3 regions of the Pseudomonas sp. HC1(2025) genome follow, and region 3 is predicted to be linked to each of the others. Evidence: predicted binding sites of a transcription regulator. Region 3 holds the regulator's gene; each other region holds the start of a gene.
What was found. The regulator FliA, encoded in region 3, starts transcription of late flagellar genes. The targets are predictions, from matches to a motif close to CTAAAGTTTNNNNNNNNNNNGCCGNTAA.

Region 1: a site for FliA is predicted at 4,309-4,336, ahead of flgM (flagellar biosynthesis anti-sigma factor FlgM). Genes of this name have one in related genera too.
Region 2: a site for FliA is predicted at 1,835-1,862, ahead of ACSSVH_RS20590 (flagellar protein MotY). Genes of this name have one in related genera too.

The regions. Positions count from the first base shown of each region.
Region 1 covers NZ_CP196017.1:4,282,374-4,292,661, forward strand. Annotated here, with positions in the region: gene flgB (flagellar basal body rod protein FlgB) at 1-255, opposite strand, end outside; gene ACSSVH_RS19030 (hypothetical protein) at 492-1,379, opposite strand; gene cheR (protein-glutamate O-methyltransferase CheR) at 1,583-2,410, opposite strand; gene ACSSVH_RS19040 (chemotaxis protein CheV) at 2,454-3,386, opposite strand; gene flgA (flagellar basal body P-ring formation chaperone FlgA) at 3,468-4,232, shown strand; gene flgM (flagellar biosynthesis anti-sigma factor FlgM) at 4,373-4,690, shown strand; gene ACSSVH_RS19055 (flagella synthesis protein FlgN) at 4,739-5,206, shown strand; gene ACSSVH_RS19060 (flagellar regulator YcgR PilZN domain-containing protein) at 5,302-6,051, shown strand; gene ACSSVH_RS19065 (MFS transporter) at 6,112-7,491, opposite strand; tRNA gene ACSSVH_RS19070 (tRNA-Arg) at 7,868-7,944, opposite strand; gene ACSSVH_RS19075 (hypothetical protein) at 8,265-8,489, shown strand; gene ACSSVH_RS19080 (PA3371 family protein) at 8,501-8,680, shown strand; gene ACSSVH_RS19085 (Arc family DNA-binding protein) at 9,081-9,407, shown strand; gene mgtE (magnesium transporter) at 9,505-10,288, opposite strand, start outside.
Region 2 covers NZ_CP196017.1:4,587,858-4,598,145, reverse strand. Annotated here, with positions in the region: gene rnt (ribonuclease T) at 55-726, opposite strand; gene pyrC (dihydroorotase) at 723-1,769, opposite strand; gene ACSSVH_RS20590 (flagellar protein MotY) at 1,926-2,834, shown strand; gene ACSSVH_RS20585 (argininosuccinate synthase) at 2,963-4,180, shown strand; gene ACSSVH_RS20580 (response regulator transcription factor) at 4,804-5,436, shown strand; gene ACSSVH_RS20575 (PA3496 family putative envelope integrity protein) at 5,499-5,681, opposite strand; gene nth (endonuclease III) at 5,789-6,427, opposite strand; gene ACSSVH_RS20565 (Rnf-Nqr domain containing protein) at 6,444-6,947, opposite strand; gene ACSSVH_RS20560 (RnfABCDGE type electron transport complex subunit G) at 6,940-7,545, opposite strand; gene ACSSVH_RS20555 (RnfABCDGE type electron transport complex subunit D) at 7,542-8,507, opposite strand; gene rsxB (electron transport complex subunit RsxB) at 8,494-9,702, opposite strand; gene ACSSVH_RS20545 (Rnf-Nqr domain containing protein) at 9,699-10,250, opposite strand.
Region 3 covers NZ_CP196017.1:4,117,564-4,127,851, forward strand. Annotated here, with positions in the region: gene ACSSVH_RS18210 (chemotaxis protein CheW) at 1-70, opposite strand, end outside; gene ACSSVH_RS18215 (CheW domain-containing protein) at 146-946, opposite strand; gene ACSSVH_RS18220 (ParA family protein) at 1,085-1,873, opposite strand; gene motD (flagellar motor protein MotD) at 1,925-2,812, opposite strand; gene ACSSVH_RS18230 (flagellar motor protein) at 2,828-3,568, opposite strand; gene ACSSVH_RS18235 (protein-glutamate methylesterase/protein-glutamine glutaminase) at 3,568-4,689, opposite strand; gene ACSSVH_RS18240 (chemotaxis protein CheA) at 4,739-6,949, opposite strand; gene ACSSVH_RS18245 (protein phosphatase CheZ) at 6,962-7,750, opposite strand; gene ACSSVH_RS18250 (chemotaxis response regulator CheY) at 7,769-8,143, opposite strand; gene fliA (RNA polymerase sigma factor FliA) at 8,312-9,052, opposite strand; gene fleN (flagellar synthesis regulator FleN) at 9,049-9,882, opposite strand; gene flhF (flagellar biosynthesis GTPase FlhF) at 9,984-10,288, opposite strand, start outside.

The DNA.
Region 1 (10,288 bases), 160 kb from region 3:
ATACATCAGCGACTCATCGCCACTGCTCAGGCCCTGGGCTTCGATATGACGGTTATTGGTCATGTTCAAGGCGAAGGAGCCGTTCTTGGTCTTGTCGCTCTGTGCGGCGAGCACGGCGGCAAAGTCCAGGTCCCGAGCCTTGTAGTTCGGGGTATCGGCGTTGGCGATGTTGTTAGCCAGGACTTCGGCACGCTGGGCGCGGAAGCCCAGGGCTTGTTCGTGGATACCGAGCGCTTTATCGAAGCTGATGCTCATGGCGGAAACCTTTAGGGGCTGACCTGCTTTTCGTAACAGGGTTATAGCAAGCCCCATGCCAGGTTTATCAACCCCAATAAATCAAGGGGTTAGGCAGGCATTGCCGGCGGCAATGGCGCAAAAGCGGCAACGCTTTTCCGCGAAACGTCAGGAAAGCGGCAATGGGCATTGCCGTTTAAAGAAAGCGGCAGGAGCCGGATTGCCGGTTCCTGCGGAGGTGGCCTGGAGGAGTGCCATCAAGTCAGAACCAATACGTTCTCTTTCCATTCGTGCCCCCTGCCATCGGAAATCTTGCCCGCTGTGGCTCGCTGTCCCACTTTGCCCCAGCGCTCCTCCATTCCCCCAATTACCGCCATCGAGTGCGCGGTACCGGCACCGCCCACATCCTTGTCTATCGTACCCACCATGCCACTTTGCAAGTCGCGCAAAGTCCCCTGCCTGACATGATCCTTCAGGCCCAACCGGACAAACACATCCTTGGTGTACTCACCGTTTTTAAGAGAGTCCAAGGCCTTGGCATAGCTGTGCCCTGATCCTTCGTGGTTTTCGTTCTGCGCCCGCTTGGCACTGACGGCGTATATAAAGCTGGCGTCCTTGATCATCGCGGGATCACTTCCTTTGAGCCCGGCGTGCTGGGTGGCCTGTTGCAGTTCCTGCCGGGTCAAATCCACGGTTTTCCCATCCCGCATGGTGACATGGTAGCCATTGGCGGTTTTCTTCACGTCCTTGAAGATATCGGTCGGTTTCTGGCCAAAACGCTGCATTGAGGCCTTGATGGCTGAAATAGTGGCGCAGTTGCCGTTTTCACTCTGGAAAAAACCGCCAAAAATATCCGCGGTTTTTCTCCCCGGCGTCGCGCTATTGGAAGGAAAAAAATTGTTGTGAGCCAGGGCAGAATTACCGCCGGATGGATAAGCGCCATAATTGAAAGGCTGGCTCGAAGCCCTGGGATTACCCGAGACAAAATTCATACCCGGCGGCCTGGGGCCATGGGCGCCAAATACAGGCCTTGAACCTGCCTGCCCTCTTCCCGCCAAGGGGTCATCGATACGCCGCTGTTCAACTGAAGAATCGAATGCAAACCGTGCGCCTTGCGGACCGTACCCTGATGAAACGTTTCCCATACACCCTCCTTCTGGTGAGCGCGACGAAGAGTCAATCCCACCGTCGCAAACACGACTTTTCGTATTGGGCGGGCTGAATTTGCCCACCCAATGCTGGGTGGTGAGGAAGGAAACATCAGTTCCAGCAGGGCACGCCCCAGGATCGCCGGACAAAAAAAAGGAGCCCCTGGGGGCTCCCTTTTGCGTCGGCTCGGCTCAAGCCATCACTTGGCCTGGTAGATAATGCCTGGGCTGCACTGCACCATCTGGTAATGATCCGGCAAACCGTTCAGCGCCTCGGACGCGCCGAGGAACAAATAGCCGCCACGCTTGAGCGTACCGTGGATGCGCAGCAGGATGTCCTTCTTCACTTCAGCCGAGAAGTAGATCAAGACGTTGCGGCAAAACACGATGTCGAACTTGCCAAGGCTGGCGTAGCTGTCCAGCAGGTTGAACGAGCGGAACTCCACCCGGCTCTTGATCGGCGCCTTGACCGCCCAGCGCCCGGCGCCCTTGGGGTCGAAGTAACGCTGCAGGCGCTCCGGGGACAGGCCGCGGCCCAGGGCCAGGCTGTCATATTCGCCGGTCTTGCAGTTGGTCAGCATGGTGCCGGACAGGTCAGTGGCAACAATTTGCACCCCGGCCTTCAACTGGCCCATGTTGGTCCGTTCGAACTCATCGATGGACATCGACAGCGAATAGGGTTCCTGCCCAGACGAACACGCCGCCGACCAGATGCGCAAGCGCTGGCCAGGGCTAGCCTTGATGGCCTCGGGCAATACCTTGTTCTTGAGCACCTCGAAGGGGTAGGTGTCACGAAACCACAGGGTTTCGTTGGTAGTCATGGCATCGACCACCATCTCCTTGAGCCCGCTGCGCGGTTGGCCCTGGATGCGCTGTACCAACTCGCCCAGGGACTTGATGCCCTGCTGCTCCATCAATTTGTTGAGACGGCTTGATACCAGGTATTGCTTGTTTTCACCGAGCAATATGCCACAGGCTTTTTCCAGGAAGACCCGGAACTGTTCGAAATCCAAATTACCCGTAGACAATGAAACCGCCTCTTAACTCGTGTGACCGCCAGGGAGAAAGCCCCTAGCCGTGATCTGCAGATTTGATCCGTTCAACGACCCGGGATGCCAGGTCATCAGGACGGAATTTGGCCAGGAAGTCATCGGCACCGACCTTCTTGACCATTGCCTGGTTGAATACACCGGACAATGAAGTATGCAGGATGATATGCAATTTTTGCATGCGTGGGTCGTTGCGTATCTCGGCCGTGAGGGTGTAGCCGTCCATTTCCGGCATCTCGATGTCGGAAATCATCATCAGGAATTCTTCTTCCGGCTTCTTGCCTTCATCCACCAGCTTGCGCAGGTAGTCCAGCGCCTGGCGGCCGTCATTGAGCGCCACCACTTCGACACCGACGGTCTGCAGGCACCGGGACACCTGCTTGCGCGCCACCGACGAGTCATCCACCGTCAACACCCGCAGGGACACGGCCTTCTGCTGGGTCTGCTCATCCACCACACCCACCGAAATATGCTCCGACGTCGGCGCCACTTCCGCGAGGATCTTCTCCACGTCGATGATTTCCACCAACTGGTTATCGACCCGCGTCACTGCCGTGAGGTAGTGGTCGCGCCCGGTGCCCTTGGGTGGTGGATGGATCTCTTCCCAGTTCATGTTGACGATACGTTCCACCGAGCGCACCAGGAAACCCTGGGTCTTGGTGTTGTACTCGGTGATGATCACAAACGGGTTCTCGCGATCCTGCAAACCGGCAGAACCGGTGGCCATCGCCAGGTCAAGAATCGGAATCGTCGAGCCACGGATGTTGGCCACGCCACACACCACCGGGTTGGACTTGGGCATTATGGTGAGCTTGGGGCATTGCAGCACCTCCCGCACCTTGAAGACGTTGATGCCATATAGCTGCTTGCCATCGAGTCGAAACAGCAACAACTCCAGGCGATTCTGCCCTACCAGCTGTGTGCGCTGGTTCACTGAATCCATTACACCCGCCATGCCCAGACTCCTACGCTACAAAACTTACGGGTACGACGCGCCCCCAACACGAAACGGCACGCGCTTTGCTTTTTATTGGCCATGGACATCAAAACGACAGTTTCCCGACGCCTTCGCTCGCCACAGTACCGCAGATTACTCTGCGCCTGGATGGCGTTGCTTGCCTTGGGCGCAGGCCACCAGGCCCACGCCGACAACGTCACCTTGCCTGATCTGCTTATCGGCGTCACTCAAGGCTTTCTTGAGTTCACTGTAGAAGATTATCTGGCGAGCACCCAGACACCGGGCCGTTATGAAATCCAGGTCAACCAACTGGACCCGCGTTTGCGCATGCCCATGTGCGACAAGGAATTGACAGGCTCCCTGGAAAGCCCAGCCCAGCCCATTGGTCGCGTGACCGTGCGCGTGCGCTGCGACGGCAGTTCGCCCTGGACCGTGTTCGTGCCGGCCCAGGTCCGGTTGTTTCGTGACGTAGTGACCGTTACTCGCCCGCTCAAGCGTACCGGCATCATCGGCTTTGAAGACGTGGCCCTGCGCGAGCGAGACATCAGCCAGATCAGCCAGGGCTACCTCACCTCCGTGGACCAGGCGGTCGGGCAGAAACTGACCCGACCAATGGTAACCGACCAGGTCATCACCCTGGTTCACCTGGAACAGGCAGAAGTGGTGCGCAAAGGTGACCAGGTGGTGATATCCGCCAGCAGTGGCGGCCTGAACGTGAAAATGCCGGGAGAAGCCCTGGCCAATGGCGGGATGAGCGAACAGATTCGCGTGAAGAACCTCAACTCCAAGCGCGTGATCAAGGCCCGGGTAACAGCGCCTGGCCAGGTGGAGGTCGCGCTATAGATCACTGGCGTGGGACGCTGGCTTTTCCTACACTGTGCCGAGATCACGCTGTACACAGGTTTATTGTCGATCGAGCCTAAAGTTTGTCCGGGTATGGCCGAAAACATGGCAAGCGTCCAAATACCCAGAGGTTTTTTAACATGGTCATTGATTTCAGCCGATTGAACAGCGCCCAGGCAACGCCCGGCGGCACGCGTACCAACGCGGCCAAGGACAGCGTTGAAGCCAAGGCCCCGGCACTGCCCGCCAAGACAGAACAAACCGCTTCGACCCAAAGTGGCGAATCGGTGCATTTGAGCAACGAGGCTCAACAGTTGCAGAAGATCACGGACTCGCTGCGCGATCAGCCAGTTGTCAATAAAGCCCGCGTGGCCGAGTTGAAACAGGCGATTGCCGATGGCAGCTATCAGATCGACAACGACCGTTTAGCCGGCAAAATCATCAAAGCCGAGCGCTAGGCCAAGGCCTGCGCCAGGCTTTTGGACGCTTAAAACCCAAGGCCAGCCATGCACGACGAAAATCTGCTGCACCTGATCACTGAAGACCTGGCTCCCGCGCAACACCTACTGGAGCTGCTTCAAGACGAATTCGTAGCCCTGTGCGGCCGCGATATGCGCCTGCTGGAAGATATCCTGGCACGCAAGCAATCGTTGATCATCCTGCTTGAACAACACGGCCAGAAACGCAGCCAGATCCTGCTCAGCCTGGGCCTGCCCGCTGATCACAGCGGCCTGGAGCAGTTGGCCAGCCACTCGTCGGTCGGCGACCAGTTGCTGGCCCAGAGCGCAGCGCTCAATGAGTTGTTGATCAACTGCCAGCAAGCCAATGTGCTCAATGGCCAGTCGATCCAACTGCAGCAAGCCACCACCGCCAACCAGCTGCGCATCCTCCATGGCGGCGAACCTCCAGCACTGTATAACGCCCAGGGCTCCACCTCACGGCTGGTCAAGCCCAGCACCCTCAGCCAAGCCTGACGCCGGTTTATTGCGCGCCCTATCAAGGCGTGCCACATGCTGGCAAAATGCCGGTTCTTGCGTGTAGTCGTATTTTGTCTGGAGATGGAAGAACCGTGTTCAACACCCTTAGCGCGGAAGATGCTCCGCAGCCCCCCAAGGTCCTCACCACCCCTCTGGAAATTGCCAGCACCCTGCGGCTGCTGCAAGAGAGCCACGACCCGCTGATCATCACCTTCCACGAACGCAACCAGCGCTTCCAAAGCTACCTGGTGGATGTCGACAAGGACAGCAAGACCCTGAGCCTGGACGAAATGATCCCGCCCGAAGGTGAACGCTATCTGGAGAATGGCGAAGCATTTCGTATCGAAGGCTTTCACGAAGGCGTGCGCGTGGCCTGGGACAGCAATGGCCCGCTGACCATCGGCGCAAAGGACGGCCACCGCATCTATAAAGGCAGCCTGCCAGAAGAAGTGGTCTACCATCAGCGCCGCAATGCCTTTCGCGCGGCATTGAAACTGGCGCAACTGGTGAATATCGAACTGGGTGGCGAGAAACTCAAGGCACCTATCAGTGGCAAGCTGCTGGATATCTCCGCCACCGGCTGCAAGCTGCGTTTTGAAGGTGATATCTCCGAGCGCCTGCAACTGGGCCAGGTGTACGACCGCTTTATCGCCGCCCTGCCCTTCGGCAGCATGACCACGGCGGTGGAGCTGCGCTACCTGCACTTCGAAGAAAGGATCAACACCACCTTTGCCGGTGTGCGCTTTCACAACATGAGCGGCCTGGTGCAGCGCCAGGTTGAGCGGTTTGTCTACCAACTGCAGCGCGAGGCGCGACGGTTCGATAAAGACGACGACATGTAAGCGCCAAACCACAGGCACAAAAAAACGGGCAGCTCCTTTGGGAACTGCCCGTTTTTTGTTTCAGGGACGGGCCCGGCTCAGGTCATGCGGGTGTTCATCCGGGTCAGGATGCTCCGGCGGCTCGGGCTCGGGCTGCGGCTCCATCTCCGGCTCTGCGTCGGGCGCAGGCTCTGGCGCGGCGGTTTGCATCTGGTCCTGGACCACCTGCTCATCCACACGCGGGTCGAGGGCTGCCACCAATGGCGAACTGGACATGCTGTCGGGCATGGCCACGTGGTGCAACGGCGCGTCGTCCACCTGATGCAGGTTAGTCACAGCCTTGGGGCGAATACGCCAGACCAGGATCAATGCGCACAGGCTGAAGAAGGCATAGAGCATCTGGTTGCCAAACAGCTTCATCACCACGCCGGCCAGCAACGGCCCGATACTCGCGCCCACCCCGTAGGTCACCAGCAACATCGCGGTGAGCGACACTCGGCGATCACCTTCGACATGGTCATTGGAAAATGCCACGGCCAGCGGATAGAGGCAGAACTGCACCAACGAGCACAGGAACCCGGCAATAAACAGCACTTCCAGCGGCACCTGGGTCATGATCGCCAGCGGCAATGCCGCCACCGCCAGGCACAGGGCGAAACAGCGAATCAACAAGGCGCGGTCATAGCGATCGGACAGCCAGCCCAGCGGCCACTGCACCAACAGGCCGGCAAAAATGCAGCTACCCATGAACAGGCCGACCTGCTCGGTGCTCAAGCCCTGTTGGGCCGCGTACAGCGGCGCCAGGCCATAGAAGGAGCCGACGATCAGGCCCGCCCCCAACACCGTACTCAAAGACTGCGGCACGCGCTTGATAAAGAAGCGCGGCTCCATCGGCGCCGGATGCAAGGGCGCGGGGTGAATACGCCGGGTCATGGCGACCGGCACCAGGCACAGGGCAAAACACAGCGCCACCAGCATCAGCAACTCAAGCCCCAATTGGGGGTGCATGACCAGAATCAGCTGGCCCAGCACCAGGCCCAGGTACGACGCGATCATATAGCCGCTGAACACCACGCCACGCTGCTTGGCATCCGCCTGCTCGTTGAGCCAGCTCTCGATCACCATGTACTGGCACATCATGCCGAGGCCGACGATTATCCGTAGCACGATCCAGGCCGGCAGCCAGTCCACCAGGCCATGGCCCAGCACCGCCGCACCGACAATCCCGGCACAGGTGGCATAGGCCCGGATATGACCAACGCGGGCGATCAGGCGATGCCCGATCTTGCCACCCAGCACCAGGCCAAAATAGTTGGCCGCCATCAGCGCACCGACCCATAGGCTGTCGACGTTATCCGCCGCCAGGCGCAAGGCCAGGTAAGTACTGAGCAGGCCGGAGCCGATCAGCATCATCAAGGAGGCGAAATAAAGGGCTCGAAAAGATTTCCAGATCTGGCGCATCGGCGTTCCGAGCGGCTCCTTGCAGTGGGTGTCAGGCAATTCGCACTAGCCTGAGGGCGAAGCGTCGTTAAGCCCAGGCACCCAACTACACAGGCACCCAGGGGCATTTTGATCCAGCAAGCGGCACAACCTCGGGATCACCGAAGCATGCAGCCTTCGATGAACTTGGCACCCAACAGTTCCTTCGCTGTTCAGCTACGTGTCAGACGCATCCAGACCGGGGGCGAGGTACAAGGTTTTAACAATATATCTCGCCAGCCAACCCAAAGGCACTGGCCAAGCGGCCAAGAAAACAGCCGCCCATAAAAAAACCCCGCCAGCAAAATCTGATCGGGGTTTTTCAGCGTCTCGGCCAGGGTGGAGGCGAGACTGCAAATGGTGTCCCAGGGCCGGTTCGAACGGCCAACCTTCCCCTTAGGAGGGGGATGCTCTATCCAATTGAGCTACTGGGACTTATGACAGGCGCAAGGCCAAATGGCGTCGCGACAGACGGCGTGCATGTTAACGGCCAAGGTGAGTTTTGTCATGTCGTCCGCAAGCTTTTTAGGCGTAAGCCGTTAACGCGCCCACCTCCTGCCTACAGGGCTGCCAAGACCCATCGTGCAAAATGCACTAGCACGAAAGGCCATCATTGCATCTTGCAACGAGCCATACTTTTGAGATCAATCTAACATACTGTTTTTTAAGGATTTTTATCAAAATAGCAGCTGGCACGATGACTGCACTCTTTACCCTTAACAATCTGTCCTGCACATGAACACGGGGAAACACCCATGAACAGCACCCTCCTGCTTCTGAATGCCCTGGCCCTGGCGGTACTGGTGATGTTCCAGTTCCAGACCAGTGGCGATAGCGATGCAGCGCAGATCAGCCACACAGGCAGCCACCAGACCCAGCAACGCGCGCAACTGGCAGTGATGACAGCCAATGGGCAACCCTCTGTTCAGTTGGCACAAGGCGCGCAGGCCGCCGGCACTTCTGAGCACTGGATTTTCTAAGCGAGCCGATCATGACCAAGACCACCTGGCTGTTTTTCATTCTGACCCTCATCACCGGCGTCATGGGGCTCAGCGCCACGTCGAATGATTGGCACACCCTTTCCCTAGGCGCCTGCGCCGTGTTCGCCAGCGCGTGGGTGATTGCCGCAATTGTCGGGCGTCGCTTCAAGTTCGACCCGGTTCTGCGCTGAACAACCGATTCACCCCCGCCCTCCTCACCTCACCTGTCGCCCGACCTTATGTCGCCTGGGCGCGCAAATCGGCCATTTGCCACTAGTCTTAAAAATAAGGGCAAAAGGCCACATTGCTATAGGATGTGCGCCGCAAGACCCTCGGGCATCGAGAGCCTGCGCTGCGAATACTGCGCAGAAAAGTTTTCTAACCAGTCCGCAAATTTGATAATGAGTACTGGCATAAAGCCTGTAGTCAGTTCAATATTTGTCACAGAATTGACGCCAAGGAACCGGCAAATCTGAGGCATGATGCGGCCTCTTTGCAATTCAGGTTGAACATTTGTCCGCAAACCTTGTCCTAACACACATGTTGCGGCCAATTCCAAAAACCGCTCCCCTGAACTAACCGGTTAAATATATGCGCCCATTGAAACAGGCAATTTATTCCAGCCGTACGGCTGACAAGTTCGTCGTACGTCTGCCAGACGGAATGCGGGAACGCATTGCCGAGGTGGCTCGCAATCATCACCGCAGCATGAACTCTGAAATCATCGCGCGCATGGAGCAAAGCCTTATTCAGGAAGGCGCTCTGGGTGATGAGCTGAGCATGCGTATGGACAGCCCGGAGCTGTCACTGCACGAACGCGAGCTGCTACAGCGGTTTCGCCAACTGTCCCACCGTCAGCAAAATGCGCTTGTGTCGCTGATTGCCCATGACGTTGAGGCAGCCGCAGAAGCCGAATAACCGGCAACTGAAAGCTGAAGCCAGCCTTGCGCTGGCTTTTTTTTGCGTGGTTTTTTTACTTTGGATGCAGGAGCCGGCTTGCCGGCCCCTATTGGGTTCAAAGCAGGAAGATCGTCGCCAAGCCCAGGAAGATGAAGAAGCCACCGCTGTCAGTCATGGCCGTGATCATCACACTGGCGCCCATCGCCGGATCGCGCCCAAGGCGCGCGAGGGTCATGGGGATCAACACCCCCATCAAGGCCGCCAGTAGCAGGTTGAGGGTCATGGCCGCAGTCATGACCACGCCCAGGGACCAACTGCCATACAGCAGATAGGCCACCACCCCAATAACCCCCCCCCACACCAGGCCATTGATCAGGCCCACCGCCAATTCCTTGCGCATCAGGCGCGAGGTATTACCCGTGCTCACCTGGTCCAGGGCCATCGCCCGCACGATCATGGTGATGGTCTGGTTACCCGAGTTACCACCAATACCGGCCACGATCGGCATCAGCGCCGCCAACGCCACCAGCTTCTCGATAGAGCCTTCAAACAGGCCGATCACCCGCGAGGCAATGAACGCAGTAATCAGGTTGACCGCCAGCCACGCCCAACGGTTGCTCAGGGATCGCCAGACTGACGCAAAAATATCTTCCTCTTCACGCAGACCCGCCATGTTGAGGACTTCGTTTTCGCTTTCCTCACGGATCAGGTCGACCATCTCATCGATGGTCAAACGGCCGATCAGCTTGCCGTTCTTGTCGACCACCGGGGCCGAAATCAAGTCATAACGCTCGAATGCCTGGGCGGCATCGTAGGCGTCTTCATCGGGATGAAAGCTCACCGGATCGCTGGCCATGACCTCGGCCACTTGTTTGTCCGGGTCGTTGACCAGCAGGCGC
Region 2 (10,288 bases), 470 kb from region 3:
AAAAAACCGGCCTGAGAGGGCCGGTTTTTTTATGCGTGGGATTTGGCGATTCAATCAGTCGCTGAAATCTTCCCAGCCGCCCATCTGCTTCCAGCGGTTGACGATGCCGCAGAACAGATCGGCAGTCTTCTCGGTGTCGTAGCGAGCTGAGTGGGCCTCGCGACCGTCGAAGTCGATACCGGCTGCCTGGCACGCCTTGGCCAGTACGGTCTGGCCATAAGCCAGGCCAGCCAGGGTGGCGGTGTCAAAGCTGGAGAACGGGTGGAACGGGTTGCGCTTCATGTCCAGGCGCGCCACGGCGGCGTTGAGGAAGCCCAGGTCGAAGCTGCTGTTGTGGCCGACCAGGATCGCGCGTTTGCAGCCGTTGGCCTTCAAGGCCTTGCGTACGCCACGGAAGATATCGGTCAATGCCGCTTCTTCGCTAACGGCCATGCGCAACGGATGGTCGAGCTTGATCCCGGTGAATTCCAGGGCTGCGGCTTCGATGTTGGCGCCTTCAAACGGCTCGACGCGGAAGAAATGGGTGTGTTCTGGATACACAAAGCCCTGTTCGTCCATGCCGATGGTGGTTGCTGCAATTTCCAGCAGCGCATCGGTAGCGCAATTGAAGCCGCCGGTTTCTACGTCGATAACGACAGGCAGATAGCCGCGAAAACGCTCGGCCATCGGATGGCGCGAACCGCCGCCACCGTGTTCCTGTTCGTCGTCGTAATGGTCTTCACTCACTTGTGTTCCTCCAGCAGGCGCCAGCGCAGTGTTTCACCGGCGCGCAGCGGGATAACGGTCAGCTCGCCAAATGGCAGGCTGGTGGGGGCGGTCCAGTCTTCACGGACCAGGGTAATACGGTCGGTATTCGCCGGCAGGCCGTAGAAACGCGGGCCATTGAGGCTGGCGAAAGCCTCGAGTTTGTCCAGGGCGTTACGCGCCTCGAAGGCCTCGGCGTACAGCTCGATCGCCGCATAAGCGGTGTAGCAGCCGGCACAGCCGCAGGCCGCTTCCTTGGCGTGCTGGGCGTGGGGCGCCGAGTCGGTGCCGAGGAAGAACTTCGCACTGCCACTGGTAGCCGCATCGAGCAACGCCACCTGGTGGGTGTTGCGCTTGAGGATCGGCAGGCAATAGAAGTGCGGCCGGATCCCGCCCACCAGCATGTGGTTGCGGTTGTACAGCAGGTGATGCGCGGTGATGGTCGCGCCGACGTTGGCCGACGCCTCGGTGACGAACTGCACGGCGTCTGCGGTGGTGATGTGCTCGAACACCACCTTGAGGGTCGGGAACAGCTCGACCACACGGCGCATGTGTTCGTCGATGAAGATCTTCTCGCGATCGAACACATCGACATCGCCACGGGTGACTTCACCGTGGATCAGCAGCGGCATGCCCACTTCGGCCATGGCTTCGATGGCGGGCAGGATCTTGTCGATACTGGTCACGCCGGAGTCGGAGTTGGTCGTGGCGCCGGCCGGATACAGCTTGGCAGCGTGTACGAAACCGCTGGCCTTGGCCTCGCGGATTTCGGCGGGCTGGGTGCGGTCGGTCAGGTAGAGCACCATCAACGGTTCGAAGCGGCTGCCGGCCGGCCGCGCAGCGAGGATGCGCTGGCGATAGGCGTCGGCTTCTGCGGCATTGCGCACCGGAGGTACCAGGTTAGGCATGATGATGGCGCGGCCAAACGTGCGCGCAACATCGGCCACGGTTTGGGGCAACGCAGCACCATCGCGAAGATGAATATGCCAGTCGTCGGGACGCAGCAGGGTCAGGCGGTCGGACATTGGGGATTCCAGGCGGGTCAATCTGGTGGGAATGCTACCGGAAAAGACTCTTGCAGGCACTCGCTATCAAGTTTTGCAGGACGCGACCGATATCCCTGGGTATGCCTTAACGATGTATGACGCCTTGTTGTGTTGTAGAAACCAGTGGAGCCGCCCGTGCGCCAGCAATATCTAGCCCTGCTCAGCGTGTTCGCCAGCCTGCCCGCGATGGCCCTGACGTTCCAGACGCGCCTGGAAAATATTGAGTGGAAGGTGGAAGGCGACAAGTTCGAGTGCCGCTTGAGCCAACCTATCGCCGATTTTGGTTCGGGTGAGTTCGTGCGCCGGGCCGGCGAGCAGGCGACATTTCGTTTGAAAGCCTACAACGGTGCGTTGGGCGTCGGCTCTGCAACACTATTGGCGGCGGCCGCGCCGTGGCAGCCTGGGCGCGGTGATATCAACCTCGGCGCCGTGCGGGCCGGCAGTGGTGATGTGCTGTTCAACAGTTCCCAGGCCCAGGCCGGGCGCCTGTTAAATGGCTTGCTCGATGGCCGCAGCCCGACCGTGCGCCACTATTCGCGGGATGGCGGTTATTCGGAGATCCGCCTGCTGCCGGTACGCTTTAACAAGGCCTACAGCGACTACCAGTTGTGTACCGCGAAGTTGCTGCCGATGAACTTCGAGCAGGTCAAGCAGGCTGAAGTCGGCTTTCCGGGCGGCGGCATCGACCTGGACCCGGCCGCCAAGGCCAAGTTGATGGTGATGCTTGAGTTCATCAAGGCCGACCCTACGGTCAACCATATCGAACTGGACGGCCATTCGGACAACAGCGGCAACCGCCTGACCAATCGTGACCTGTCCCGACGCCGGGGCTTGGCCGTGATGGACTTCTTCAAGGCCAACGGCATCCCCGAGTCGCAGATCGTGCTGCGTTTCCACGGTGAACGTTATCCACTGGTACCCAATACCAATCCGGCCAACCGGGCGAAGAACCGACGGGTGAATATCCACCTCGACCGCGTGCCCGCCCCAGAAAAGCCGGCGCCTCAGGCTGCGGGCCCGGCGAACGCAGCTGCGACCTCTTAGGTGCGGCCATTCGTCGCTCGCCCGACATAATCTGTCGCTTTATCTTCATTTGCTGTCGCGCCCCTGTAATTTCACGGTTTTGATCGGTAGAATCGACGCCTTTCCGTAAAACCCCGTGGAGTGATGGCATGGCCGACGTAAACAAGGTCGTTCTCGCGTATTCCGGCGGCCTGGACACTTCGGTGATCCTCAAGTGGCTGCAGGATACTTATAACTGTGAAGTGGTGACCTTTACCGCTGACCTGGGTCAGGGCGAAGAGGTCGAACCTGCACGAGCCAAGGCGCAAGCCATGGGCGTCAAAGAGATCTACATTGACGACCTGCGCGAAGAATTCGTCCGCGATTTCGTTTTCCCGATGTTTCGCGCCAACACCGTCTACGAAGGCGAGTACCTGCTGGGTACTTCCATCGCACGTCCTCTGATCGCCAAGCGCCTGATCGAAATTGCCAATGAAACCGGTGCAGACGCCATTTCCCATGGTGCCACCGGCAAGGGCAACGACCAGGTGCGTTTCGAACTGGGCGCCTATGCCTTGAAGCCAGGCGTGAAAGTGATTGCTCCTTGGCGTGAGTGGGACCTGCTGTCCCGTGAAAAGCTTATGGATTACGCTGAAAAGCACGCAATCCCGATCGAGCGCCACGGCAAGAAAAAGTCCCCGTACTCGATGGATGCCAACCTCCTGCACATCTCCTATGAAGGCGGCGTGCTGGAAGACACCTGGACCGAGCACGAAGAAGACATGTGGAAATGGACCGTCTCTCCGGAGAACGCTCCTGACAAGCCGCAATACCTGGAACTGACCTACCGCAACGGCGACATCGTTGCGCTGGACGGTGTCGAAATGACTCCGGCCACCGTACTGGCGACCCTGAACCGTATCGGTGGCGAGCACGGTATCGGCCGTCTGGATATCGTCGAAAACCGCTACGTGGGCATGAAGTCCCGTGGCTGCTACGAAACCCCGGGTGGCACCATCATGCTGCGCGCGCACCGCGCCATCGAGTCCATCACCTTGGACCGTGAAGTGGCTCACCTCAAGGACGAGCTGATGCCCAAGTACGCCAGCCTGATCTACACCGGCTACTGGTGGAGCCCTGAGCGCCTGATGCTGCAACAGATGATCGACGCGTCCCAGGTCCATGTGAACGGCGTTGTGCGCTTGAAGCTGTACAAGGGCAACGTGATTGTCACCGGTCGCAAGTCCGATGAGTCGCTGTTCGACGCCAACATCGCGACCTTTGAAGAAGATGGCGGCGCCTACAACCAGGCCGACGCCGCTGGCTTCATCAAGCTCAACGCTCTGCGCATGCGCATTGCGGCCAACAAGGGCCGCAAGTTGTTCTGATGTCGTCCAGGCTGGATAAAAAGTGGTCCCTCGAATGAGGGGCCATTTTTTTTGACTGTAATTTTTGGCGTCGTTGTTTAATTATGTTTAATGTTTTTTCTGATGTTGAGGGTGTTGCTGTTTATTATGGGTTGCTTGTGATTTTTGTATCTGGAAGTTGGTAGGTTAACCGTATATGAGTATTTATGTTTAAATTCATTCGGTTAATTAGTAGGACGGATCAGATACCTGGTTTTGTCTTAGGAATTATCTGTCAGATGGTTCGGTACATCGTTAGTAGTGAATTTTCCCATGGAACTTTTCCGAGAGGTGTTTTTCTGTAATGGTCCCTGTCGGTACAACCCTGGCAAGGGGCATTTCCTGAAAGTGGCGTGCGTCGTGTTTACTTTTGCTGGTTCGGCAGGCTTTTTTTTGCTCAAAATATGTTTGCTCACGGAAAGTTCTGAAAGGCCAAACAATAACCCACACATCCATATAGGCGTTTTTTTGTAGGCCTATTCTCATAACTTTGTGGGTTGGGTCTCTGCTTGTCGTTACTTGGGGGGGAGTGCTATGCCAAGGAGGAAACGACTAGGCTATTGTGCTGGTTCTGAATAATTCGAACAGCGAAATTGGACTTGCCCATGAATAAAGTGCTGATCGTGGATGATCATCCCGTCATTCGCCTTGCTGTACGCATGCTAATGGAACGTCATGGTTATGAGGTCGTTGCAGAGACCGATAACGGAGTCGACGCGTTGCAACTAGCGCGGGAGCATATGCCGGATATTGTCATCCTGGATATTGGAATCCCCAAACTTGACGGTTTGGAAGTTATTTGTCGCCTGTCTTCCACCAAGCAGGCGCAACCCTTCAAGGTATTGGTGTTGACGTCGCAGGCGCCGGGCCACTTCTCCATGCGCTGCATGCACGCGGGCGCGGCTGGCTACGTGTGCAAGCAACAGGATCTGACCGAGTTGCTGAGCGCGATCAAGGCGGTGCTGTCCGGCTACAGCTACTTCCCCAACCAGGCACTCAACTCGGTGCGTTCCAGCCAGGGTAATACCTGCGAAGCCGACATGGTCGAGCGGCTTTCAGGCCGGGAGATGATGGTGCTGCAGCAACTGGCCCAGGGGAAGACCAACAAAGAGATCGCTGATGGCATGTTCCTCAGCAACAAGACTGTGAGCACGTACAAGACGCGCTTGCTGCTCAAGCTCAACGCCCGGTCCCTGGTGGACCTGATCGAGCTTGCCCAGCGTAACGGCCTGGTTTAAGAAGCAGGGAGCAACAGGCAGAAAAAAGCCTCCATGGCGGAGGCTTCTGTGTGATCGTTTGGCTAGAGATCGAAATCGTAATCGGCCAACTGTTTTTGCAAGCGTCGCTCTTCCAGAAGGTTGTCGATGGTGCGGCGTTTGCTCAAATTGGTCTTGGCAACTTCTACAGGCGCCTCGGCTGCCTCGTCCGTGTCTGCGGCCACAAAGTCTTCTTCTACATCCAGTTGTTCTTTGCCAGTGCTCATAAGGTTAACTCCAGGCTAAGACTGCCGTTGGCGCTCCTTATATCGACAATCGTGCACCGGGTAAAAAAGATTTTTTCAATCGACTGATCAATAAAACCAATGATTGCTCAATCGTCCGACGTCTTTTCCTTGTATTCGCACAAGTCTTCGATGCGGCAGCTGCCACAGCGCGGCTTGCGGGCCTGACACACATACCGACCGTGCAGGATCAGCCAGTGGTGGGAGTCGAGTAGGTAAGGCTTCGGCACAAACTTCATCAATTGCTTTTCGACCTCCACCACATTCTTGCCCGGCGCAATTCCCGTGCGGTTGCTGACACGGAAAATATGGGTGTCCACCGCCATGGTCAATTGGCGAAACGCCGTATTGAGCACCACATTGGCCGTCTTGCGGCCAACGCCGGGCAGGGCTTCAAGTGCTTCGCGGGTCTCTGGCACTTCACCGTTATGCAACTCGACCAGTAGTCGGCAGGTTTCAATGACGTTTTTCGCCTTGCTGTTGTACAGGCCAATGGTCTTGATGTACTGCGACAACCCTTCGACCCCCAGGGCATGGATCGCAGCCGGGGTGTTGGCCACGGGAAACAGCTTGGCCGTGGCCTTGTTGACGCCTACATCCGTCGATTGCGCAGACAGGATCACGGCAATCAGCAACTCGAACGGCGATGAGTAGGCCAGTTCGGTCTTGGGCTCGGGGTTGTCCTCGTGAAACCGACGAAAGATCTCCAGGCGTTTTGCGGCGTTCATTGGGCGAGCGGTTCCTTCAATGTGGTGTGTGGCGTTGGGTCCAGGCCTGCCACCCGGCGAGCAGCAACCCGAGCAGGATAAACCCTGTGGGGGCGAGGGTGGCGATGCTACTGCCGAGTAACAAGCGCGAGAGGGTGATTGCAGCCAGTAGCCCGGTTACTAGCGCGAACAGTTTAAGTTGTGCCCTGCGCTGGTGGGCGGCGAACAGGCCTTCGTGCTCAAGCAGCACGCATTGCAGGCCGATCAAGGCCAGGTATGCCCCCAGGCCCGTAGACGGGGCAAAGGCCACTGCCTGCGCCACTAGGTTGGCGCAACTGACCCAGGTGGTGGCCAGTAATACATTGGCCATCAGCCGCCACTGGCCACTGAGGCGATTGCGCACCCAGCCGCAGCTCCAGCCATGGAGCATCATGATCAGCGCCCACATAACCCAGAACGTTGCAGCGCTCGCCGGCGTGTCACTGACACCCAGCAGCGCCGGCAGCAGCAACAGGTTGCCGAGGACCAATGGCTTAGTCATGGTCGGTGCGCTCCAGCAGGGCCTGGCGGTGCTCGTCAAAATACCGCAGGGCATCGTGGATCGCGTTGATCACGGCGCGGGACGTGATGGTCGCACCGGCCATTTGGTCGAACTGGCCGCTGTCTTTCTTCAGCGCCCAAGCCTGTGGATTTTCCTGCGACAGCCCCTTGAATGAGGCAAGCCAGGGATTGCCGGGTTCGCCGATATGCCCGCCCAGCGTGGGCGTTTCCGTGTGTGCCAGGGTCTTGACCCCAAGCAGCTTGGCGTTGCGGTCGATGGCAATCAGCAATTGGATGCGGCCACCATAACCCTCGACCTGGGAGCGAAGCACCACGGAGCTGGGTTTGCCGGCCAAGGTCGCGAGGTAAGCTCCCAGCAGTTGGCTGTTGTCCAGCATTGCCGAAGTAACGTCCAAGGGGCGTTCCAGCGGTTGATTGTCATAACTGCCAGCAGGCAGTACATCCAGCAACGCCCGGCTTTGCATTTCACGCTGCTGCGCGGCAATGGGCTTGGCGGTCAGCTGTTGCAGGCCAAGGGTCAGGCCTACCGCGCCGGCGGCGATCAAAAGCACGCTCAAGGCTTGCGAGGTGCGCTTCATGCTTCCACCGCCTGCGGCCGCGTCCAGCGCTCCAGTGCCGGCACTGCCAGGTTCATCATCAGCACCGCGAACGCCACGCCATCGGGGTAGCTGCCCCAGGTGCGGACCAGATAGGTCAGCAATCCCACGCCCACCCCAAACAACAAGCGTGCCCGCGCACTTTTTGCACCCGACACCGGCTCGGTGACGATAAAGAAGGCTCCGAGCATAGTGGCTCCGGTCAGCAGGTGAAACAGCGGGGAGCCATGGGAGTCCGAACCCGAGCCGTTCCAGCACAGCAGGCTGATGACAAACAGGCTGGCGAGCATGCCCACCGGCGCATGCCAGTTGAAGACCCGTTGCTGCAGTAAATAGAGGCCGCCAGCGAGAAATGCCAGGTTCACCCACTCAGTGCCTTTACCTGCGAGCTGGCCGAAAGCCGGGTGGCGGGCAAACAGCTCGTCGACAGTCAGGCTGTTATTGATGCGCAAGGCATCCAACGCCGTGGCCCGGGCCCAGGCATCGGCGGTCTCGCCGTGCAGGCCGAACACTTGTTGCAGGCCGGCCAGCAGGTCCAGGCCGTGGGACGCCGGCCAATGGGTCATTGGCTGGGGAAAGGCCAGCAGCATCAGCGCGTAACCGAGCATGGCCGGGTTGAAGGGATTTTGCTTGCCGCCATACAGGTGTTTGCCCAACAGCAAGCCACTGCTGACAGCGCCCAGGCATAACCACCACGGGCAATAAGGTGGCAGCGCCAAGGCCAGCAACACCGCGCTGACCAGGCCGCCCAAGTCGCGGGAATCATCGCCGCGCACTTGGCGCACACCGGCTTCGACGGCCCATGCACAGCTGCCGGCCAGCAACAGATTGATCAGCACGCCCCAGCCATACAGCCAGAACAGCACCAGCACGCCGGGCGTTGTGGCCAGCAATAATCGCTGCATGGCGTGTTGCTGGCGATCAACCACCTCAGGCGCAGACATGACTATCTACTTGCCGTTGGGCTTCATCCACGCGCAGCCTGGCATCCGTCAGCTCGGCGGCACTGCTGGTGGGCTGGCGCTCAAGTTTGCTCAGGTCGGCGCGGGCATAGGCCAGGGCGGTCTTCAACTGGCGCAGGTGACGGTCGATGGGCCGTTTCTCGATACGTTGCAGGTCCGGCCGGGGCTGCTCGGATTTTTCTTCGGCTGCGTGCAACACCTGTTCGGCGGCGGCCAGGGCTGCGCCGAGTGTGGTCAGTTGCTCTGCATCGGCCAGTGCGTCCTGGGCCTTTTTCAGCTCGGCGCGACGCATGGCCAGCTGGATTTTTGCGCGCTTGAGCTCAGGGTCTTTACTGGTCTGGGGGGGCGCCACTGTGGGGGCGTTCGCTGCGAGGGCGGTCAATGCCTGTTCGGCGGACTCAAACTGCTGCTGCAGGATGATCAACTGCGACTGCTGCTCAAAGGTCGGCGGATGGCCAAAGGCTTTCAGGGATTTGTGCAGTTGCGCCCGGCTCATTGCCAGGTTGACCTTGGCTTTTTTTAACGCTGTGTCGATCTCTGCGGCTTTTTGTGCGCGCATGCGTTCGATGGCGGCCTGCAATGGGTCGCTATTGGCCTGCACGATGGGGGCCGGGCGTTTGCTGCGGGCCAGGCGCTCCGCCAGCTTGTGTTCTTCCTCGCGTTGCAGCCTTGCGTTGCGCTGCTCGAAGCGACGGCGGGCGCGATCACGCTTGGTCCCGCGCGCCTGGCGCTCCTCGGCAGTAATCGCATAGCCCGCGACAATCGGCAGCACCGCGGCCAGGGGCAGCGGCAGCATGTCGATGCAGTCCACCGGGCAGGGAGCCACACACAAGTCGCAGCCGGTGCATTCATCCACGATCACGGTATGCATCAGCTTGGCCGCGCCGACAATCGCATCCACCGGGCAGGCCTGGATGCATTTGGTGCAGCCAATGCACTCTGCCTCACGGATAAAGGCGATCTGCGCCGGGGCTTCACCACGGGAACTGTCCAGCTCCAGCGGTACCAGGTTCAACAACTGCGCCAGTTCGGCAATGGTTTCGGGGCCGCCCGGCGGGCACTTGTTGATGGCCTCGCCCTGGGCGATGCCTTCGGCGTAGGGCCTGCAACCGGGGTGCCCGCATTTGCCGCATTGGGTTTGGGGCAGCAGGGCGTCGATACGTTGAATCAGGCTCATGGTTTGATCATTGCGTTTAAGCCCAGGAATGCCACGGCCATCAGCCCGGCACTGAGCAGGTCCACGGGCAAGCCTTTGAAGGGCTGGGGGATATCGTTTTCATCTATTCGCTGGCGCAAATCGCTGAACAGGCTGAAGGTCAGCCAGAACGCCGGGCCGATGCCCAGGCTGTAGATCAGTTGGCTGGCGTGGCCCGGGCCCAGGAGTACCACGCTGAGCACGCCGGCGTTAGCCAGCAGTGGCACCCATAAGCCATCGACGGGCAGGGCGGGCACATGGCGCGAAAGCCCATTCAGCAACGGCTGGCTCAACAGGATCGCCAAGGGAACATAGGCAAACAGCCATAACGCGTCCAGCGCCAAGGGTTGCAACACGAAATGAACAAGCAGGTAGCTCGAAACACCCGTCAGCACCATCAACAGCGTGGTCGCCAACCCAAGGGCGTGTACCCGCAGTCGCTCCACCCGGGGATCTCCAGGCAGCGCCAGGCGCAGCAGGTAATGGCTGATCAGGGCGGCGCAGAGAAGGGCGACAAGCAGTTCGGTCATGGTCGAGCCGGTTAAGCAAACAGGGCCTGATTATCCGG
Region 3 (10,288 bases):
CCAGTTTGAAGGTCACCCATTGCAGAATCGGATCATCCAAACCCTGTGCGGACGCTGACGACTTGTTCATACCCCTGACCCCTTCAAATACCGTTGATAACGGCGTGTGTTCTTCTTTGGCAGCACCGTGGCGCTGCGCCTCTTATCAAGTACGTTTGTTACCTGGCAGATCTTTTACCGCACCGCTGGCAATCAGCTCCGCCAATTCGGCGACATCCAGCAGCGCGCACATGTGTTCGATCACGGTGCCCGCCAGCCATGGCCGCTGGCCACGGTGGCTGCGCCATTTGATTTCGTTGGGGTCCAGGCGCAGCGAACGGCTGACTTGATGCACCGCCAGCCCCCATTCGTAGCCCTGCACCGAGATCACGTATTGCAGGCCCTGGCGAAAATCATCGCGATAGCGGTCGGGCATCACCCAGCGCGCGGTATCCAGCACCTTGAGGTTGCCGGCCTGGCTCGGCAGGATCCCGAGGAACCACTCCGGCTGGCCGAACAACGGCGTCAATTCCTGTCCCTCCAGGGAGTAGATCGACCCCAGGCACACCAACGGCACCGCCAGCGTCAACCCGGCCACATCGAACAGCAGGCATTCGAACGACTCGGCCGCCCACGCTGGCCGGCCATCGGTTTCCACCGGTGGCGGGGTAATGCTCGGCGGTCGATGCACTTCGGCCACCGGCGGCACCAGCGCCAAGGGTGCAGGCGCTTGCACGACCGGGGCAACGACCGGCACCACCAACGCATCACGGGCCTGCTCTTCGAGGACCGCCAGTTGAAACTCGTCCAGGCCAGCCTCAGCCTCGACCACAGGCACTGCCAGCACTTCATCCAGCACCAGGATCGGCTCGGGCAGCAGCTCCTCGGTCGCATCCTGCAGCAGTGCGTCCAAGTAGGACTGCAGCGCCAGTTGCGGCCGGGTCTTGATATCGACAGGACGACTCATCTGTATGCCCACGCGCACGCACCGTTAACCGTGTATTCAAAGGTTATCGGCCTGCCCGCACGCGGACTTGAATCAAAAGTCCGTGAGATCAGGCAAAACCCATCGCGGGCAAGGCACGCAATTAGAGAGTTGGTCATTTCATGCCACCTGCGCCACAAGTTGCTGGGCCAGCAGATGCTTGAGCAAGGCGCGGTACGCCAGCACGCCACGGCTCTTGCCATCGAATTGCGAGGGCGCGAGGCCGGCGCGGCTGGCGTCACGCAGGCGCGTGTCCACCGGGATATAGCCTTGCCAGATGGTTTCGGGGTAGGCATCGCGCAGTACGCGCAGGGTGCCGAGGGAGGCCTGGGTGCGACGGTCAAACAGGGTCGGCACGATGCTGAACGGCAACGCCTGTTTGCGCGAACGGTTGATCATGGTCAGGGTGCTGACCATGCGCTCCAGGCCCTTGACCGCCAGGTGCTCGGTTTGCACCGGGATCACCAGTTGCTGGCTGGCCGCCAGGGCATTGACCATCAGCACGCCGAGCAATGGCGGGCTGTCGATGATGGCGTAGTCGAAGTCCTGCCACAGTTGCGCCAGGCTCTTGGCGATCACCAGGCCCAGGCCACTCTGCCCCGGCGACTGGCGCTCGAGGGTGGCCAGGGCGGTGCTGGAGGGCAACAGGGAAATCTTCTCGTTGCTGGTGGGCAACAGCAGTTGCCCGGGCAAGCCTGTGGGGACGCTGCCCTTGTGCAGGAACAGGTCGAAGCAGCTGTGTTCCAGCGCATCCGGGTCGTAGCCGAAATAACTGGTCATCGAGCCGTGGGGATCCAGGTCGACAATGACCACGCGCTTGCCCGCCTCGGCCAGCAGGCCGGCTAAGGCGATGGAGGTGGTGGTCTTGCCGACCCCACCTTTTTGATTGGCAACTGCCCAGACTCTCATTCGGATTGTTCCTCCCGGCAGGCACTGGCTCGACCGAGAAATAGCACGAGGTTATAGAGCCGGTGACGGAGAATTGACGGCACTCCCGCGTTCCGGCGGCTTTACGGGCGTCGGTGCAGTTTGTGTGCCAGCCCGCTTCATTGCTGCATCAGGTTGTGCATTGGCCGCACCGGTGGCGGTCAGGCTGCGCCGCACATCGAGGTTGCGCGACACCACCAACACCACCCGCCGATTGCGCGCGCGGCCTTCGGCCGTCGCATTATTGGCCACCGGCTGGAATTCGCCATAGCCCACCGACGCCAGGCGCCCAGGGTTGACCCCCTGCATGGCCAGCATGCGCACGATGCTCGCCGATCGCGCCGACGACAACTCCCAATTGGTGGGAAATTGCGCGGTATGAATCGGCTGGTCATCGGTAAAGCCTTCGACGTGGATCGGGTTGTCGAAGGGCTTCAAGATGGCCGCCACCTTGTCGATGATGCTGAAGGCAATATCGCTGGGCAGCGCGTCGGCACTGGCAAACAGCAGGCTGGAGTTGAGCTCGATCTCCACCCACAGCTCGTTGCCGCGAATAGTCATCTGGTTGGAGCTGATCAGGTCGCCAAACGCCGCGCTGATATCGTCGGCGATGCTCTTGAGCGGGTCGCTGCCGCCACTGATGCCGGCGTCGGTCTCGTCGCTGTCCTTGACCAACGGTTTGGCCGGGGTGGTGGTCTTGGGCCGCTCGTCGCCAATGGGGATTGGCTTGAGCGCCCGGTCCGAGTCGGTAAATACCCCTACCAGGGCTTCGGAGATGACCTTGTACTTGCCTTCGTTGATCGAGGAAATGGAGTACATCACCACGAAAAAGGCGAACAGCAAGGTGATGAAGTCGGCGTAGGACACCAGCCAGCGTTCATGGTTGACGTGCTCTTCAGGCTCGCGGCGGCGACGGCTCACAGGCAATACCCCCCATCAATCCATGAAGCCCTGGAGCTTCAATTCGATGGACCGCGGGTTCTCGCCCTCGGCAATCGACAGGATGCCTTCGAGCAGCATTTCCCGGTAACGGGACTGGCGCATGGCAATGGATTTGAGCTTGCTGGCAATCGGTAGCAGCAATAGGTTGGCACTGGCCACACCATAGATGGTGGCGACGAACGCCACGGCGATGCCGCTGCCGAGTTGCGAGGGGTCGGCCAGGTTGCCCATCACATGGATCAAGCCCATCACCGCACCGATGATGCCGATGGTCGGCGCGTAGCCGCCCATGCTTTCAAAGACTTTGGCCGCGTTGATATCACGGCTTTCCTGGGTGTAGAAGTCCACTTCAAGGATGCTGCGGATGGCTTCCGGCTCCGCGCCGTCGACCAGCAGTTGCAGGCCTTTGCGCGCGTAGCTGTCGGGCTCGGCATCGGCCACGCCTTCAAGGCCCAGCAGGCCTTCCTTGCGCGCGGTAAGGCTCCAGTTGACCACGCGGTCGATGCCGCCGGCCAAATCCACGCGCGGCGGGAAAATGATCCACACCAGGATCTGCATCGCCCGCTTGAACGAGCTCAGGGGCGACTGCAAAAGCGCCGCGCCGACGGTGCCGCCGATCACGATCAACGCTGCCGGACCATTGGCCAGGGCGCCAAGATGGCCGCCTTCCAGGTAGTTGCCGCCAATAATGGCGACAAACGCCAGAAGAATCCCAACCAGGCTCAACACATCCATCAGTGACAGGCCTCCACCAGATGCTTGCCGATGTCATCCAGGCTGTAGACCGCGTCGGCCAGGTCGGCCTTGACGATGGCCATGGGCATGCCATAGATCACGCAGCTGGCTTCATCCTGGGCCCAGATCGAGCTGCCGCCCTGCTTGAGCAGGCGTGCGCCTTCGCGACCGTCGGCGCCCATGCCGGTGAGGACCACCGCCAGAACTTTGTCGCCGTAGGACTTGGCCGCCGAACCGAAGGTGATATCCACGCACGGCTTGTAGTTCAGACGCTCGTCACCCGGCAGGATTTTCACCGCGCCGCGACCGTCGACCATCATTTGCTTGCCACCTGGGGCCAGCAACGCCAGGCCCGGACGCAGAATGTCGCCGTCTTCGGCTTCCTTGACGCTGATGCGGCACAGCTTGTCCAGGCGCTCGGCAAAGGCCTTGGTGAATGCGGCGGGCATGTGCTGGATGAGCACGATGGGCGCGGGGAAGTTGGCCGGCAACTGGGTCAAGACCCGCTGCAAGGCCACCGGGCCGCCGGTGGAGGTCCCGATCGCCACCAGTTTGTAGGCCTTGCGCTTGGGCGCAGGCGAGGCCGGACTCGGCGCTGCTGTACGCGCCGGGGCCACGGCAGGCCGTGCCACCGGGGCTGGGGCCGGGCGCCCGAAACTGCTGCTGGTCGGTGCCGGCGCCGCTACCGGGGCGGGAGCCACCGGCGCGCGGAAGCTGCTGCGGTTGCTGCGCGAGATGCTGTGCACCTTCTCGCAGAGCATCTGCTTGACCTTTTCCGGGTTGCGCGAGATGTCTTCGAAATTCTTCGGCAGGAAGTCCACGGCGCCAGCGTCCAGCGCGTCGAGGGTCACTCGGGCGCCTTCGTGGGTCAGCGACGAGAACATCAAGACCGGGGTCGGGCAACGCTGCATGATGTGGCGCACGGCGGTGATGCCATCCATCATCGGCATCTCGTAGTCCATGGTGATCACGTCCGGCTTCAATGCCAGGGCCTGATCAATCGCCTCTTTGCCGTTGGTGGCCGTTCCGACCACCTGGATGTTGGAATCCGCTGAAAGAATTTCCGAGACGCGGCGGCGGAAGAAACCCGAATCGTCCACCACCAGAACCTTGACTACCATAACCACTCCGTTAGGCCGGGCGAGGGACAACCGCCCTGCCCGGGCCGAATCAAATACGCCGTGCGGCGTAACGCTTGAGCATGCTCGGAACATCGAGAATCAGCGCGATCCGACCGTCACCGGTAATGGTCGCACCCGACATGCCTGGCGTTCCTTGCAGCATCTTGCCCAATGGCTTGATGACCACTTCTTCCTGGCCAACCAGTTGATCGACGACAAAGCCGATACGCTGGGTGCCCACGGACAGGATCACCACGTGGCCTTCGCGCTGCTCTTCATGAGCGGCGGACGCCACCAGCCAACGCTTGAGGTAGAACAGCGGCAGGGCCTTGTCCCGCACAATCACCACTTCCTGACCATCGACCACATTGGTGCGCGACAGGTCGAGGTGGAAGATTTCGTTGACGTTGACCAGCGGGAAGGCGAACGCCTGGTTGCCCAGCATCACCATCAGGGTCGGCATGATCGCCAGGGTCAACGGCACCTTGATGACGATCTTCGAGCCCTGGCCCTTGGTCGAGTAGATATTGATCGAGCCGTTGAGCTGGCTGATCTTGGTCTTCACCACGTCCATGCCCACGCCACGGCCGGACACGTCGGAAATCTCGGTCTTGGTCGAGAAGCCCGGGGCAAAAATCAGGTTGTAGCACTCAGTGTCGGTGAGGCGGTCGGCGGCGTCCTTGTCCATGACGCCGCGCTTGACCGCGATACCGCGCAGGATATTGGAGTCCATGCCTTTGCCGTCATCGGTGATCGACAGCAGGATATGGTCGCCTTCCTGTTCGGCGGCCAGGATCACTTTGCCCAGGCGCGGCTTGCCGCTGGCTTCGCGCTCTTCGGGGGTTTCCACACCGTGGTCGACCGCGTTGCGCACCAAGTGGACCAGCGGGTCGGCCAGGGCCTCGACAAGGTTTTTGTCGAGGTCGGTTTCTTCGCCCACCAGTTCCAGGGCGATCTCTTTCTTCAACTGCCGGGCCAAGTCACGGACCAGGCGCGGGAAGCGCCCGAAAACCTTCTTGATCGGCTGCATGCGCGTCTTCATCACCGCGGTCTGCAGGTCGGCAGTGACCACGTCGAGGTTCGACACGGCCTTTTGCATGGCTTCGTCGCCGCTGTTCAGGCCCAGGCGCACCAGGCGGTTACGCACCAGCACCAGTTCGCCGACCATGTTCATGATGTCGTCCAGGCGCGCGGTATCGACCCGCACGGTGGTTTCGGCTTCACTGGCCGGGGCTTTCTCGGCAGCTGCCGGCGCGCGGGCTGGCGCCGGGGCGGCGGCACGGGCCGCAGCCGGTGCAGCAGCCTTGGCGGCAGCGGGTGCCGGCTTGGCCACCGCTGCGGTGGCGGTCGCGGTGGCTGCGGCGCCAGGCGCTACTTCGGAGAACTTGCCCTTGCCGTGCAATTCGTCGAGCAGGGATTCAAATTCATGGTCGGTGATCAGGCCATCCGCCGCCGGTGCCGCAGCAGCAGGCGTGGCAGCGGCAGGTGCAACCGCCGCAGCGACTGCCGGCAGGGCATCGGCGGCAAACGAGCCTTTGCCGTGCAACTGATCCAGCAGTGCTTCAAATTCGTCGTCGGTAATGTCGGTGCTGGCCGCTGGCGCTGCCGGCTCCACAGGCGCCGGTGTGGCTGCCACGGCGTCCGGGGCGAACTGGCCCTTGCCGTGCAACTGGTCGAGCAATGACTCGAACTCGGCGTCGGTGATGTCTTCGCTGGTCGGCACCATGGCCGGCGCAGCCGCTGCCGGTGCTTGTGCCTCGGCCTTGACGGCATTGAGGGAGTCCAGCAGTTGTTCGAATTCGCTGTCGGTAACGTCGGGCTCAGCCACCGGCTCAGGCGCCGCCTCAACCACCGGGGCGGCAGATACAGCGGCAGGCTCTGCCAGGCGCGCCAGGGCGGCCAGCAGTTCCGGGGTGGCAGCCGTAATCGGTGCGCGTTCGCGCACTTCATTGAACATGCCGTTGACCGCGTCCAGGGCTTCGAGGATCACGTCCATCAATTCCGAATCAACGTGACGCTCACCCTTGCGCAGGATGTCGAACACGTTTTCGGCGATGTGGCAGCACTCCACCAGCTCATGGAGCTGGAGGAAGCCGGCGCCCCCTTTTACAGTGTGAAAACCGCGAAAAATTGCATTGAGCAGGTTCGCATCATCCGGTCGGCTTTCCAGCTCGACCAGTTGCTCGGACAACTGCTCTAGAATTTCGCCGGCCTCTACAAGGAAATCCTGAAGGATTTCTTCATCGGCGCCGAAGCTCATATTGCGTGCTCCTTAGAAGCCTAAACTGGACAGCAAATCGTCTACGTCATCTTGACCTGACATAACGTCTTCACGTTTATCGGCATGAATCTGCGGACCTTCACCCTTGGCGAGGTGTTTTTGTGGATCTTTTTCCGAGAGGATCGCTTCGCGGTCGTGTTCGATGCCGGCAAAACGGTCGACCTGACCGGCCATCAGCACCAGTTTGAGCAGGTTGCTTTCCACTTCGGTGACCAGCAGGGTCACGCGCTTGATCACCTGGCCGGTCAGGTCCTGGTAGTCCTGGGCCAGCAGGATGTCATTGAGGTTGCTGGAAACCGTGCGGTTTTCCTGCTCGCTGCGTGACAGGAAACCCTCGACCCGGCGCGCCAGCTCGCGAAATTCTTCAGCACCCACTTCGCGCCGCATGAAGCGACCCCAGTCAGCGCTCAACGCCTTGGCCTCATTGGCCATGCCGTTCACCAGGGGCGTGGCGTTTTCCACCAGGTCCATGGTGCGATTGGCTGCCGCCTCAGTCAGCCTGACCACATAGGACAGGCGTTCGGTGGCATCGGTGATCTGCGAGATTTCCTCGGCCTGGGGCATGTGCGGGTCGATCTGGAAATTGACGATCGCACTGTGCAACTCACGGGTGAGCTTGCCCACTTCCTGATACAGGCCGCGGTCGCGGGTCTGGTTGAGCTCATGGATCAACTGCACTGCGTCGCCGAACTGGCCTTTTTCCAGGCTTTCGACGAGTTGGTGAGCATGTTTTTTCAGGGTCGACTCAAAGTCGGCCTGCGATGATTCTTTATGCTCCATAGCTCCCCCGTGGCAGCATCAATGACCGATGCGTTCGAAGATTTTTTCAATCTTCTCTTTCAAGGCCAGTGCAGTGAATGGCTTGACCACGTAGCCGTTGACCCCGGCCTGGGCGGCTTCGATGATCTGTTCACGCTTGGCTTCAGCGGTCACCATCAGCACAGGCAGGCTGCGCAGCTTTTCATCAGCGCGCACGTGGCGCAGCAGATCGATACCGGTCATGCCAGGCATGTTCCAGTCGGTTACCAGAAAGTCGATGCTCCCGCTGTTGAGGATCGGAATCGCCGTAATGCCGTCATCCGCCTCGACCGTGTTAGTGAACCCAAGGTCACGCAACAGGTTTTTTATGATCCGCCGCATCGTTGAGAAGTCATCAACGATGAGGATTTTCATGTTCTTGTCCAATTCGACCTCCAAGCAGTCTTAAACGCGTCCAGCACCTGGGCGCGCCATATCATTCAACAGGCATTACACAAAAAGGACTGCTGGGGCACATCACGGGCCGCTCCCGCCGGGCTTGCGCCGTGGCGGTTATCGTTCGCACTGTCCCCACACTGCCTGTCAGCGCGCTCGCCACTCTCCCAAACGCCCCCGCAAGCGGGCCGCGCATTGGCTATGTAGCTGGCTGACCCGCGATTCGCTGACCCCCAGGACCTCACCGATTTCCTTGAGGTTCAGCTCTTCGTCGTAGTACAGCGCCAACACCAGCCGCTCACGTTCCGGCAGATTGGCAATCGCCTCTGCCAGGGCGCCCTGGAAGCGTTCATCTTCCAGGTCGCGTGAAGGCTCCTGGTGAGCGCTCGCGCCATCCTCGTGCAGCCCTTCATGTTCGCCGTCCTGCAGCAGGTCGTCGAAACTGAACAGGCGGCTGCCCAAGGTATCGTTCAAAATCCCGTAGTAATCGTCGAGACTCAATTGGAGTTCGGCCGCAACTTCGTGATCTTTAGCGTCTCGACCGGTTTTTGCTTCAATTGAGCGAATTGCGTCACTCACCATCCGGGTATTGCGGTGGACCGAACGCGGCGCCCAATCACCTTTACGCACTTCATCGAGCATCGCGCCACGGATACGGATACCCGCATACGTCTCGAAACTCGCACCCTTGCTCGCGTCGTACTTGGTCGACACTTCGAGCAGGCCGATCATCCCCGCCTGGATCAGGTCTTCGACCTGGACACTGGCGGGCAGGCGTGCCAGCAGGTGGTAGGCAATGCGCTTGACCAGGGGCGCATAGCGCTCGATCAATTCGCCCTGGCTGTCACGCGCTGATTTTTTGTAAAGGTTGTAGCCGCTGGCTGTCATAGCACCGGTCCCGCACTCGTCTGATGCACCAATCGCTCGACGAAAAACTCCAGATGCCCCCGGGGATTGGCGGGCAGTGGCCAGGTATCGACCTTCTGAGCAATTGCCTTGAACGCCAACGCGCATTTCGAACGAGGGAACGCTTCATAGACTGCACGCTGCTTTTGCACAGCCTTGCGCACACACTCGTCATAGGGAACTGCGCCGACGTATTGTAAGGCGACATCGAGGAAGCGATCCGTGACCTTGGTCAACTTGGCGAACAGGTTGCGCCCTTCTTGCGGGCTCTGGGCCATGTTGGCAAGCACGCGGAAGCGGTTCATGCCGTAGTCGCGGTTGAGCAGTTTGATCAGGGCGTAGGCGTCGGTGATCGAGGTGGGTTCGTCGCAGACCACCAGCAATACTTCTTGCGCGGCGCGCACGAAGCTGACCACGGACTCGCCGATCCCGGCGGCAGTGTCGATCACCAGCACGTCGAGGTTGTCGCCGATATCACTGAAGGCCTGGATCAGGCCGGCGTGCTGCGCCGGGCTCAGATGCACCATGCTCTGGGTGCCGGAGGCGGCCGGGACGATACGAATCCCCCCAGGCCCCTGCAACAGCACGTCGCGCAGCTCACAGCGGCCTTCAATGACATCGGCCAGGGTATGTTTGGGCGTCAGTCCCAGCAGAACGTCAACGTTCGCCAGGCCCAGGTCGGCATCCAGCAGCATGACGCGGCGGCCAAGCTCTGCCAGGGCCAGGGACAAATTCACTGACACGTTAGTTTTCCCGACGCCACCTTTGCCGCCGGTCACCGCGATCACCTGTACGGGATGCATGCTGCCCATGTTCTTTCTTTACCTTGTCTTGCTTAGCCGCAGGCTACATAGGGTGGCCGCGGTAGCAGACCATCGATGTAGGTACATTGCACTGTGTTGCATGTTGCCGTTCAGCCGACCCGCTTGGCTGGGTTGTGATAGAGGTCGGCGAACATATCCGCCATCGCCTCTTCACTGGGTTCGTCCTGCATTTGCACACTGACCGCGCGGCTGACCAACTGATGACGGCGCGGCAGATGCAAGTCATCCGGGATCCGCGGCCCGTCGGTCAGGTAGGCGACCGGTAATTCATGGCTGATGGCAAGGCTCAACACTTCGCCCAGGCTTGCGGTTTCATCCAGCTTAGTCAGGATGCAACCGGCCAGCCCACAACGTTTGTAGCTGTGGTACGCAGCAGTCAGAACCTGTTTCTGGC